2 linked regions of the Aquabacterium sp. OR-4 genome follow. The protein of the gene in region 1 binds, or shares a complex with, the protein of each later gene. Links are inferred from orthologs where the notes say so. Each region holds a gene or a part of one and is shown on either strand. Other genes may lie near its edges. The genes, in order: accB and accD.

What was found.
Region 2: the proteins of accB (region 1) and accD are in contact, whole or in part, in a solved structure (PDB 8UXZ), measured with the Escherichia coli proteins. The link is inferred for Aquabacterium sp. OR-4 from one-to-one orthologs.

The regions. Positions count from the first base shown.
Region 1 is NZ_JAOCQD020000001.1:1,020,618-1,026,614, reverse strand. Bases 3,041-5,997 are described here. They hold accB (acetyl-CoA carboxylase biotin carboxyl carrier protein), read left to right. Parts: upstream 3,041-4,262; coding sequence 4,263-4,733; downstream 4,734-5,997. Other genes in these bases: accC (acetyl-CoA carboxylase biotin carboxylase subunit), read left to right, coding at 4,750-5,997; N4G63_RS04275 (TlpA disulfide reductase family protein), read left to right, coding at 3,364-3,963; N4G63_RS04280 (hypothetical protein), read left to right, coding at 3,041-3,367. Also shown: N4G63_RS04295 (energy transducer TonB), read left to right, coding at 1-858; aroE (shikimate dehydrogenase), read left to right, coding at 945-1,826; N4G63_RS04285 (transglycosylase domain-containing protein), read left to right, coding at 1,843-2,688; more of N4G63_RS04280, read left to right, coding at 2,753-3,040. UniProt on the Escherichia coli protein: This protein is a component of the acetyl coenzyme A carboxylase complex; first, biotin carboxylase catalyzes the carboxylation of the carrier protein and then the transcarboxylase transfers the carboxyl group to form malonyl-CoA.
Region 2 is NZ_JAOCQD020000001.1:2,408,467-2,414,356, reverse strand. What follows is about bases 3,041-5,890. They hold accD (acetyl-CoA carboxylase, carboxyltransferase subunit beta), read left to right. Parts: upstream 3,041-3,954; coding sequence 3,955-4,827; downstream 4,828-5,890. Other genes in these bases: folC (bifunctional tetrahydrofolate synthase/dihydrofolate synthase), read left to right, coding at 4,892-5,890; trpA (tryptophan synthase subunit alpha), read left to right, coding at 3,101-3,913; trpB (tryptophan synthase subunit beta), read left to right, coding at 3,041-3,104. In the rest of the region: N4G63_RS10440 (motility hub landmark protein FimV), read left to right, coding at 1-249; tRNA pseudouridine(38-40) synthase TruA, read left to right, coding at 246-1,055; N4G63_RS10430 (phosphoribosylanthranilate isomerase), read left to right, coding at 1,052-1,711; more of trpB, read left to right, coding at 1,815-3,040.

The sequences.
Region 1 (5,997 bases):
TGGCGGCGCCTGGGCGTGCTGCAGTGGGCGCTGGCACTGTCGGTGGGCGTGCATGCCGGGCTGCTGACGATGCGCTTTGTCGACCCCGAGCGCTTCGAGCGCGTGTTCCGCGACACGCCGCTGGAGGTGATCCTGGTCAACGCGCGGGGCCAGGAGCCGCCCACCCAGGCCCAGGCCATCGCCCAGGCGGCGCTGGCCGGTGGTGGCGATGCGGCCGCCGGCCGCGCCACCTCGCCGCTGCCCGCGGCGGCCCAGGTGGAGCTGGGCGACGCCAGCGACGAAGCCCACCGCCGCATCGAGCAGCTGCAGCAGATGCAGCAGCAGCTGCTGGCCAGCGTGCACCAGGAGCTGGCCAAGCTGCCACCACCCGACCCGCAGCGCGACGAGGGCACGCCCCAGGCCCGCGAGCAGGAGGAGCGCCGCCGCCAGCTGCTCAAGCAGATGGCCGAGATCGAGAAGCGCATCACCGAAGAAAACGCCCGGCCGCGCAAGCGCTTCATCAGCCCGGCCACGCGCGAGGCGGTGTACGCGCTGTACTACGACCGCCTGCGCCGCCGCGTCGAGGAGCGCGGCACGCGCGACTTTCCCACCCACCAGGGCCGCAAGCTGTATGGCGAGCTGACGATGAACATCACCGTCGATGTGGAAGGCCGCGTGGTCGACGCCGAGGTCATGCACAGCTCGGGCAACAAGGCGCTGGACCGGCGCGCGCTGGCCATCGTGCAGGGCGCCGCGCCCTATGGCCGCTTCAACGGCGAAATGCGCAACCAGGCCGACCAGATCGTGGTCTCGTCGCGCTTTCGCTTCACGCGCGACGAGGGCCTGGAAACCTCGCTCAGCGCGCCGCAGATGCGCTGATCTCGCCTGCCCGCTGCCGCCCGCGCCCGCCGCCCGCTCCTGCCTGACCCCGCCTGATCCCGTTCCGCCCCGCATGACCGCCCCGCATGACCGCCCCCCTTCCTGACCGCTACGCCGTGCTCGGCCATCCGGTGGCCCACAGCCAGTCGCCCTTCATCCATGCTGAGTTCGCGCGCCAGACCGGCCAGGCGCTGGTGTACGAGCGCATCGAGTGCCCGCTGGATGGCTTCGAGGCCACGGTGCGTGGCTTCATCGCCAGCGCCGATGCGGCACGCGGCCTGGGCCCGGCGCGTGGCTGCAACATCACCGTGCCCTTCAAGTTCCAGGTGCTGCCGCTGGCGCGCCAGCTCACGCCGCGCGCCGCGCTGGCCCAGGCGGCCAATGTGCTGCGCTTCGATGCCGAGGGCTGGACGGCCGACAACACCGACGGCGAGGGCCTGATGTGCGACATCACCCACGGCGCGGGCGTGCCGCTGGCCGGCCAGCGCGTGCTGCTGGTGGGTGCCGGCGGCGCCGCGGCCGGCGTGCTGGGCCCGCTGCTGGCCTGCCGGCCGGCCCAGGTGTGGCTGGCCAACCGCAGCCGCGACAAGGCCGAGGCCCTGGTCGAGCGCCATGCCGCCTGGGCGCGCACGCATGGCGTGGCGCTGCAGGCCTGCGGCCTGGCCGATGCGGCCCGGGGTGGCGCCTTCGACGTGGTGATCAACAGCAGCGCCAGCAGCCTGGCTGGCGAGGGCGTGCCGGTCGAGGCCGCGGTGCTCCGGCCCGGCGCGCTGGCCGTCGACCTGATGTACGGCCCGGCCGCGCAGCCCTTCATCGACTGGGCCCGGGCCCATGGCGCGGTGGGCCGCGACGGCCTGGGCATGCTGGTCGAGCAGGCGGCCGGCGCCTTTGCGCTGTGGCGCGGCCTGCGGCCCGACACCGCCCCGGTGCTGGCCGCGCTGCGCGCCCGCCTGGCGACCAAGGGCTGAAGGCGCGGCGCGGCACATGGCGGCAAGCAAGCTTCTGTCCGGCTGGCGCGCGCAGGCCTGGCGCGTGCTGGCGCTGCTGCTGCTGTCGGCCCTGTCGCTGCAGCTGTTTTTTGCCGGCCGCATCGCCTTGATGGCGCTGCTGGACCCGGCCTCCACCAGCTTCGAGCGCAGCGAGGCCTGGCGCCTGCTGGTCGAGAAGCAGCGCATTGACTGGCGCCAGGACTGGGCCGACGACAGCCGCATCGCCGCCCACCTCAAGCGCGCCGTGATCGCCAGCGAGGACGCCGGCTTTGCCGACCACAGCGGCGTGGAGTGGGACGCCATCGAACGCGCCTGGGAGAAAAACCAGCGCGCCGAGGCCGCCGCCGAGCGGCGCAACGCCCAGCTGGCGCAACAGGCCGAACGCCAGGCCGAGCGCCAGGCGGCCCGCCAGGCCAGGGGCGCCACCCCGCCGCCCGCCACCGCGGCCAAGCCGCGACCCAGGGTCGAGCCCAAGCTGATCGGCGGCTCCACCATCAGCCAGCAGCTGGCCAAGAACCTGTTCCTGTCGGGCGAACGCACGGCGCTGCGCAAGCTGCAGGAGATCGTGCTGACCTACGAGCTCGAGCTGATCCTGGGCAAGCGCCGCATGCTCGAGATCTACCTCAACCATGTCGAATGGGGTGAGGGCGTGTTCGGCGCCCAGGCCGCGGCGCGGCACTACTTTCGGGTGGATGCCGCGGCGCTGGGCCCCGGCCAGGCGGCACGCCTGGCGGTGATGCTGCCGGCGCCCAAGCGCTTCGAAAAATCTCCCGGCTCGGCCTACCTGGCCGGGCGCAGCGGCACCATCGCGGCGCGCATGGGCGCGGTGGAACTGCCCTGATGCGCCGCCACGGCGCTTGGCCCCTGCGGCGGCACGGCTGAGCCGGCTTTCTACAATCGCGCCCATGGTCACCCTTGCCGAAGAGATCGCCGCCACCGCCGCCCGGCTGGTGGTCGACGAAGACCTCGACTACGCCGGCGCCAAGCGCAAGGCGCTGCGGGCGCTGGGCCGCCAGGGTGCGCGCCAGTCCGAGCTGCCGTCCAACGAGCAGGTCGAAGACGAGGTGCGTGAGTACCTCGCCCTGTTCTGCGCCGACACCCAGCCGGCCGAGCTGCGCGAACTGCGCGAGCTGGCCCTGCCCTGGATGCAGCGCCTGGCCGAGTTCCGCCCGCACCTGGCCGGCGCGGTGTGGCGCGGCACGGCCACCCGGCGCTCGGCCATCGTGCTCGACCTGTACTGCGACGACACCAAGTCGACCGAGATCGCGCTGATCAACCTGGGCCTCGACTACGACGTGGGCAGCCGCCCCGACGGCCATGGCGGCGGCATCGACGTGCTGAGCCTGGCCCAGCGCTCGCGCGTGCTCGGCGACTGGGTCACCGTGCACCTGGTGATCCGCGACCACGACGACCTGCGCGGCGCGCTCAAGCCCGACGCCCGCGGCCGCAGCTGGCGTGGCGACCTGGCCGCCCTGCGCCGCCTGCTCGACACCGCCCCCCACCCGGCGCCCGCGCCATGAGCGAGCCCGAGCACCCCACCCGGGCCACGCGCCGGCCGCTGCTGATCGGCGCGGTGGCGGCGGTGGCCGCCGCCGCCGGTGCCGGCCTGGCCTGGCGGCAGCAGGCGGCCGGCCACGCGGACAGCGGGCACGGCACGGCGGCGGCCGGCCAAGGCGGCGCCGCCGCCGGCGGCTCGCCCGAGCTGCAGGCGCTGTGGCCGCTGCGTTTTGACCGGCCCGAGGGCGGCGAGCTGGCCATGGCCAGCCTGCGCGGCAAGCCGCTGGTCATCAACTTCTGGGCCACCTGGTGCGCCCCGTGCGTGCGCGAACTGCCCGAGCTCGACCGTTTTCACCGCGATTTCGCCGGCCGTGGCTGGCAGGTGCTGGGCCTGGCCATCGACGGGCCGACGCCGGTGCGCGAGTTTCTCGGCCGCGTGAAGCTGGGCTTTCCGATCGGCCTGGCCGGGCTGGACGGCACCGAGCTCGTGCGGGCACTGGGCAACACCCACGGCGGCCTGCCGTTTTCGGTGCTGGTGGATGCGGCCGGGCGCATTGCGCAGCGCAAGCTGGGCGAAACCAGCTATGCCGAGCTGAGCGGCTGGGCGGCCCGCCTCTGACGCCAGACCCGGCGGCCACGCAGAAGCCGCCCCCAGGCCGCGCGCCAATGGCGAAAATCGCGCATCGTCGTTGAAGTTCAAGCCATTACCGGTCAACGCGCCGCCAACGGCCGCCAGCCAGAAAATCGGCAAAATTCACGGCGCCGGGTCATCACTGTGCCACAATCCGCCCTCTTTTCGGTGCCGTACGCAGCACCAGCGGGCCTCAGTCCCTGCAGATGAATTCAGATCGCGACAAGGCGGTCTGCCGTCCCACCGTGGCGCCGCTTGCGGCGCCGCCGAACCGGAGCAACACCCCCATGGACCTGCGCAAGCTCAAGACGCTGATCGACCTGGTGTCGGAATCGAACATCTCTGAACTCGAGATCACCGAGGCCGAAGGCAAGGTGCGCATCGTCAAGGCCGGCGCCGCCCCTGCCGGCATGGTGCAGCCGCAGATGATGATGATGGCCGCCCCGCAGGCGCCCGCCGGTGCACCGGTGGCCGCCGCCCCGGGCGCCGCAGCGGCCGTGGCCGCCGCGCCGGCCGAAGAGACCGGCCATGTGGTCAAGTCGCCGATGGTGGGCACCTTCTACCGCGCGTCGAGCCCCGGCGCCAAGCCGCTGGGCGAGGTCGGCCAGCAGGTCAAGGAAGGCGAGGCCATCTGCATCATCGAGGCGATGAAGATCATGAACGAGATCGAGGCCGACAAGTCCGGCACCATCACCAAGGTGATGGCCGAGAACGGTCTGGCGGTCGAGTTCGGCCAGCCGCTGTTCATCATCGAGTGAGCGTCGGCAGCACCGCATGTTCAAGAAGATCCTGATCGCCAACCGCGGAGAGATCGCACTCCGCATCCAGCGGGCCTGTCGCGAGATGGGCATCAAGTCGGTGGTGGTGTATTCCGAGGCCGACCGCGAAGCCAAGTACGTCAAGCTGGCCGACGAGTCGGTGTGCATCGGCCCGCCCGCCTCGGGTCAGAGCTACCTCAACATGCCGGCCATCATCGCGGCCGCCGAGGTGACCGACGCCGAGGCCATCCACCCCGGTTACGGCTTTCTCAGCGAAAACGCCGACTTTGCCGAGCGGGTCGAGAAAAGCGGCTTCACCTTCATCGGCCCGACGCCCGACGCCATCCGCATGATGGGCGACAAGGTCTCGGCCAAGCAGGCCATGATCCGCTCGGGCGTGCCCTGCGTGCCGGGCTCGGAAGGCGCGCTGCCCGACGACGCCAAGGCCATCGTGCAGGCGGCGCGGGCCATTGGCTACCCGGTGATCATCAAGGCCGCCGGCGGCGGCGGTGGCCGCGGCATGCGCGTGGTGCACACCGAGGCGGCGCTGCTGCACGCGGTGCAGACCACCCGCGCCGAGGCGGGTGCAGCCTTCAACAATCCGTCGGTGTACATGGAGAAGTTTCTCCAGAACCCGCGCCACATCGAGATCCAGGTGCTGGCCGACCAGCACAAGAACGCGGTGTGGCTGGGCGAGCGCGACTGCTCGATGCAGCGCCGCCACCAGAAGATCATCGAAGAGGCGCCGGCGCCGGGCATCCCGCGCCGCATCATCGAGCGCATCGGCGACCGCTGCGCCGCGGCCTGCAAGAAGATCGGCTACCGCGGCGCCGGCACCTTCGAGTTCCTGTTCGAGAACGGCGAGTTCTATTTCATCGAGATGAACACCCGCGTGCAGGTGGAGCATCCGGTGACCGAGCTGGTCACCGGCGTCGACATCGTGCAGATGCAGATCCGCATCGCCGCCAACGAGAAGCTGCCGTTCACGCAGCGCCAGGTGCAGATGCGCGGCCACGCCATCGAGGTGCGGGTCAACGCCGAAGACCCGTTCAAGTTCACGCCCTCGCCCGGCCGCATCACCGTGTGGCACGCCCCGGGCGGCCCCGGCGTGCGGGTCGATTCGCATGTCTACACCAACTACATGGTGCCGCCCAACTACGACTCGATGATCGGCAAGATCATCGTGCACGGCGACACCCGCGAGCAGGCGCTGGCGCGCATGCGCACCGCGCTGAGCGAGACGGTGGTGGAGGGCATCTCCACC
Region 2 (5,890 bases), 1.4 Mb from region 1 along the record:
AACAGCGGCACGCCGGGCTTCGGCGATTCGCGCCTCGATGCGCGCGACACCACGCCCACCGCGCCGGGCCACCTCGAGCACCTGCTGCCCGACGACGCCGATCCGCTGGCACGCAAGCTCGAGCTGGCCGAGGAGTTCCGCCAGATCGGTGATCTGGAAGGCGCCCGCGACCTGGTGGCAGAGGTGGTGGCCAAGGCCCAGGGCACGCTGCGCGCCAAGGCGCAGGCGATGCTCGACAGTCTCGGGTGAGTGCCGGCGTTCAGCGCATCGCGCTGGGCGTCGCCTACCGTGGCACCGCCTACCGGGGCTGGCAGAGTCAGCCGGGCGGTGGCACGGTGCAGGATGCACTCGAAGCGGCGCTCGGCCGCTTTGCCGATGTGCCGGTCAGCGTGGTGTGCGCCGGCCGCACCGACGCCGGTGTGCATGCCTTCAACCAGGTGGTGCACCTGGACAGCCCGGTGCAGCGCGAGCCCTTCTCGTGGCTGCGTGGCACCAACCGCTACCTGCCGCGCGACATCGGCCTGCAGTGGTGCCAGCCGGTGCCCGAGGACTTTCACGCGCGCTTTGCGGCCACCGGCCGGCGCTACCGCTACCTGCTGCTCGAATCGGCGCTGCGCCCGGCGCTTGAAACCGGCCAGGTCGGCTGGATCTTCCGGCCGCTCGATGGCCCGGCCATGCGCGCCGCGGCCGCGCACCTGATCGGCGAGCACGATTTTTCGTCCTTTCGCTCGGCCGAGTGCCAGGCCCGCAGCCCGGTGAAGACGCTGCGCGGCATCGCCATCCAGAGCCGCGGCGAGCCGGGCAGCCGCTACTGGCGCTTCGATTTCGACGGCTCGGCTTTTTTGCACCACATGGTGCGCAACATCATGGGCTGCCTGGTGGCGGTGGGCAGCGGCCGCCAGCCGCCCGACTGGCTGCTGGCGGTGCTGGCCGCGCGCCACCGCGATGCCGCGGCGCCCACCTTTGCGGCCGATGGGCTGTACTTTGCCGGCGCCGACTACGATGCGCGCTACGGCATCCCCACCCACACGCCGGCGATGGACTGGTTCCCATGACCCAACCTCTGACCCAACGCACCCGCATCAAGATCTGCGGTCTGACGCGCGAGGCCGATGTCGATGCCGCGGTGGCCAGTGGCGCCGATGCCATCGGCTTCGTGCTGTATGCCAAGAGCCCGCGGGCGGTGACGGTGGCGCGTGCCGCCGAGCTGGCGCGGCGCCTGCCGCCCTTCGTGGTGCCGGTGCTGCTGTTCGTCAATGCCGCGCCGGCCGAGGTGGCCGCGGCGGTGGCCGCCGTGCCCAACGCGCTGCTGCAGTTTCATGGCGACGAGAGCCCGGCCGACTGCGCGGCCGCGCAGCGCCCCTACCTGCGCGCCGCGCGCATGGCACCGGGCTTTGCTTTGCTAGACTTCGCCCTCGCCCATGCGAACGCAGCCGGCATCCTGCTCGACGCCCATGTCGAGGGCTACGGCGGCAGTGGAAAGTCCTTCGATTGGTCACTCGTACCTCCCAACGTCGCCCGTCCGGTCGTTTTGTCTGGTGGGTTGAATCCTGTAAGCGTGATCGATGGGATCTTGCAGGTGCGGCCCTGGGCGGTTGACGTCTCGTCTGGCGTCGAGCTTGCCAAGGGCCTGAAGGACGCGGCGCTGATGCGCCAGTTCTGCGAAGCGGTGCGCGAGGCCGATGCCCGCATCGCCGACGAAGCGGGCTGATCGCCCCGCCGCCATTCACCGGCGGCCGGGCCTCGCCCGAACCCTGAACCCGGCTGTGCCACCGCTGCGGCGGCGCACGGCCCATCGAATGCGGATCATCGACATGATCGACTACCAGCAACCCAATGCCCAAGGGCATTTCGGCCCGGTCAACGGGCTGAACTACGGCGGCAGCTTTGTGGCCGAAACCCTGGTGCATGCGCTCGACGAGCTCAATGCCGCCTACGCGCACTACCGCCAGGACCCGGAGTTCGTGGCCGAATTCCAGCGCGAGCTCAAGCACTTTGTCGGGCGGCCCAGTCCGATCTACCACGCGGCGCGTTTGTCGCGCGAGCTCGGCGGCGCGCAAATCCACCTCAAGCGCGAGGACCTCAATCACACCGGCGCGCACAAGGTCAACAACACCATCGGCCAGGCCCTGCTGGCCCGGCGCATGGGCAAGCCGCGCGTCATTGCCGAAACCGGCGCCGGCCAGCATGGCGTGGCCACCGCCACCATCTGCGCGCGCTACGGCATGGAGTGCGTGGTCTACATGGGCGCCGAGGACGTCAAGCGCCAGAGCCCCAATGTCTACCGCATGCACCTGCTGGGGGCCCGCGTGGTGCCGGTGGAAAGCGGCAGCAAGACGCTGAAGGACGCCCTCAACGAGGCGCTGCGCGACTGGGTGACCAACGTCGAGAACACCTTCTACATCATCGGCACCGTGGCCGGCCCGCACCCTTATCCGATGATGGTGCGCGACTTCCAGCGCGTGATCGGTGACGAGTGCCTGGTGCAGATGCCCGAGATGATCGGCCGCGCCGGCGCCCAGCCCGATGCGGTGATCGCCTGCGTGGGCGGCGGCAGCAATGCGATGGGCATCTTCTACCCCTACATCCAGCACGAAGGCGTGCGCCTGATCGGCGTGGAGGCGGCGGGGCAGGGCATCGAGACCGGCCGCCATGCGGCCAGCCTGAGCGCCGGCACGCCGGGTGTGCTGCACGGCAACCGCACCTACCTGCTGCAGGACGACAACGGCCAGATCATCGAGACGCACTCGGTCTCGGCCGGTCTCGACTACCCCGGCGTGGGCCCCGAGCATGCGTACCTGAAGGACATCGGCCGCGCCGAGTACGTGGGCATCACCGACGACGAGGCGCTGGCCGCCTTCCATCGCCTGTGCCGCACCGAGGGCATCATCCCGGCGCTCGAATCCAGCCATGCCATCGCCTACGCCATGAAGCTGGCCGCCACACTGCCGGCCGACAAGCACCTGCTGGTCAACCTGAGCGGCCGTGGCGACAAGGACATCGGCACCGTGGCCGACCTGTCGGGCGCCGAGTTCTACTGCCGGCCTTCGTGCCGGGGCCAGACCGTCAAGGGTGGCGCACCGACCGTGGAGATCCGCAAGTGAGCCGCATCGCAGCCGTTCTTTCCGCCCTGAAGGCGCAGGGTCGCCAGGCCCTGGTGCCGTACTTCTGCGCCGGCGATCCCTCGGCCGAGGCCACCGTGGCCGTGATGCACGCGCTGGCCGACGGTGGCGCCGACATCATCGAGCTGGGCGTGCCCTTCAGCGACCCGATGGCCGATGGCCCGGTGATCCAGCAGGCCAGCGAGCGCGCGCTGGCGCGCGGCATCGGCAGCGTGCAGGTGCTGGACTTCGTGCGCCAGTTCCGCACCAGCAACCTCAGCACGCCGGTGGTGCTGATGGGTTATGCCAACCCGGTGGAGCGCTACGACCAGAAGCACGGCCGCGGCGCCTTCATCCGCGACGCCGCGGCGGCGGGCGTGGACGGCCTGCTGATCGTCGACTACCCGCCCGAGGAATGCGAGGCCTTTGCGGCGGAACTCAAGGCGGCCGGCCTCGATCTGATCTTTCTGCTGGCGCCTACCAGCACGGCAGCGCGCATGGCCCAGGTGGGCCGCATCGCCACCGGCTATGTGTACTACGTGTCGCTGAAGGGCGTGACCGGTGCCGGCCACCTCGACACCAGTGCTGTGGCTGAGGCTGTGCCACGGATTCGCGCGCATGTCAAGGTTCCAGTTGGGGTAGGCTTCGGCATTCGTGACGCAGTCACGGCCCGGGCAGTGGCCCAGGTCGCCGACGCGGTGGTCATCGGCTCGCGCCTGGTTCAGCTGCTGAACGAGGCACCCGGCGAGCAGGTGGCCAGCGTGGCGCGCGGCTACATGGCCGAGATTCGCGCCGCACTGGATGCCCGGTAGGCCCGCCTGCCGGCAATGATGATGATGAAGGAGTGCACCGCATGAGTTGGCTGGAGAAATTGCTGCCGCCCAAGATCCAGCAGACCGATCCGACCGAGCGCCGCTCGGTGCCGGAAGGCCTGTGGGTCAAGTGCCCGTCCTGCGACACGGTGCTTTACAACACCGACCTGGCCAAGAACCTCAACGTCTGCCCCAAGTGCAGCCACCACCACCGCATCGGCGCGCGCGCGCGGCTCGATGCCTTTCTCGATGCCGAAGGGCGCTTCGAGATCGGCCAGGAGGTGGTGCCGGTCGATCCGCTGAAGTTCAAGGACAGCCGCAAGTACCCCGAGCGCCTGAAAGACGCGCTGGAGAGCACCGGCGAGACCGATGCGCTGATCGTCATTGGCGGCGCGGTGATGAGCGTGCCGCTGGTGGCCGCCTGCTTCGAGTTCGACTTCATGGGCGGCTCGATGGGTTCGGTGGTGGGTGAGCGCTTCGTGCGCGGCGTCGAGGCCGCCATCGAGCAGAAGGTGCCCTTCGTGTGCTTCACCGCCACCGGCGGTGCGCGCATGCAGGAGGGCCTGTTCAGCCTGCTGCAGATGGCCAAGACCAATGCCGCGCTGACCCATCTGGCCAAGGCCAAGCTGCCCTACATCAGCGTGCTCACCGATCCCACCATGGGCGGCGTGTCGGCCAGCTTCGCCTTCGTGGGTGATGTGGTGATCGCCGAGCCCAAGGCCCTGGTCGGCTTTGCCGGCCCGCGCGTGATCGAGAACACCGTGCGCGAGAAGCTGCCCGAGGGCTTCCAGCGCGCCGAGTTCCTGGTGCAGAAGGGCGCCGTCGACCAGATCGTCGACCGCCGCCAGCTGCGCGCCGCCATCGCCTCGATGCTGGCCATGCTGCAGCGCCAGAGCGCCGACGCGGTGGCCTGAGGCTCACCCATCCCCCTGCCAGCGTCGGGCCCTGCGGGGCCCGATCTGCTTTGAGACCCCTGTCATGACCCTGCCCACCAACCTGCCGGACTGGCTGGCCCATTGCGCCGCGCTGCACCCGAAGACGATGGACCTGTCGCTCGAGCGCACCGCCGAGGTGGCGCGCCGGCTCGGCATCGGCTTCAAGGTGCCGCTGATCAGCGTGGCCGGCACCAATGGCAAGGGCAGCACCTGCGCCATGCTGGAGTCGATCGCGCGCCACGCCGGCTACCGGGTGGGCCTGTACCAGAAGCCCGAGCTGGTGCACTTCGAGGAGCGCTGCCGCATCGGTGGCGAGGCGGTGGCGGCCGACGAGTTGGTGCCGCATTTCGCGGCGGTGGAGGCGGCGCGGGGCGACCTGCAGCTCACCCAGTTCGAGTTCAGCACCCTGGCCATCGCGCGCCTGCTGTCGCTGGCCGAGCTCGACCTGGTGATCCTCGAGGTGGGCCTGGGCGGTCGTTTCGATTCGGTCAACGCCTTCGATGCCGACGTGGCGGTGATCACCAGCATCGCGCTCGACCACACCGAGTGGCTGGGCGACACGCGCGAGGCCATTGGCTTCGAGAAGGCCGGCATCATGCGAGCCGGCCGCCCGGTGGTGGTGGGTGACCCCGAGCCGCCGCAAAGCGTGCTGGATCACGCCCTGAGCCTGGGCGCCGACCTGTGGCTGCACGGGCGCGACTTCAACCTCTCGGGCGACCGCCAGCAATGGGGCTGGAACGGCCGCGGCCGCCGCTACAGCGGCCTGGCCTACCCGGCGCTGCGTGGCGCCAACCAGTTGCTCAATGCGGCCAGCGCGCTGGCCGCACTGGAGGCCTTGCGCGAGCGCCTGCCGATCAATGCGCAGGCGGTGCGCCAGGGCCTGGCCATGGTCGAGCTGCCCGGGCGTTTTCAGATCGTGCCCGGCGAGCCGGCCCTGGTGCTGGATGTGGCGCACAACCCGCAGGCCGTGGCCGCGCTGGCGCTCAACCTCGACCAGATGGGCTTTTATCCGCGCACCCATGCGGTGTTTGGCGCCATGCGC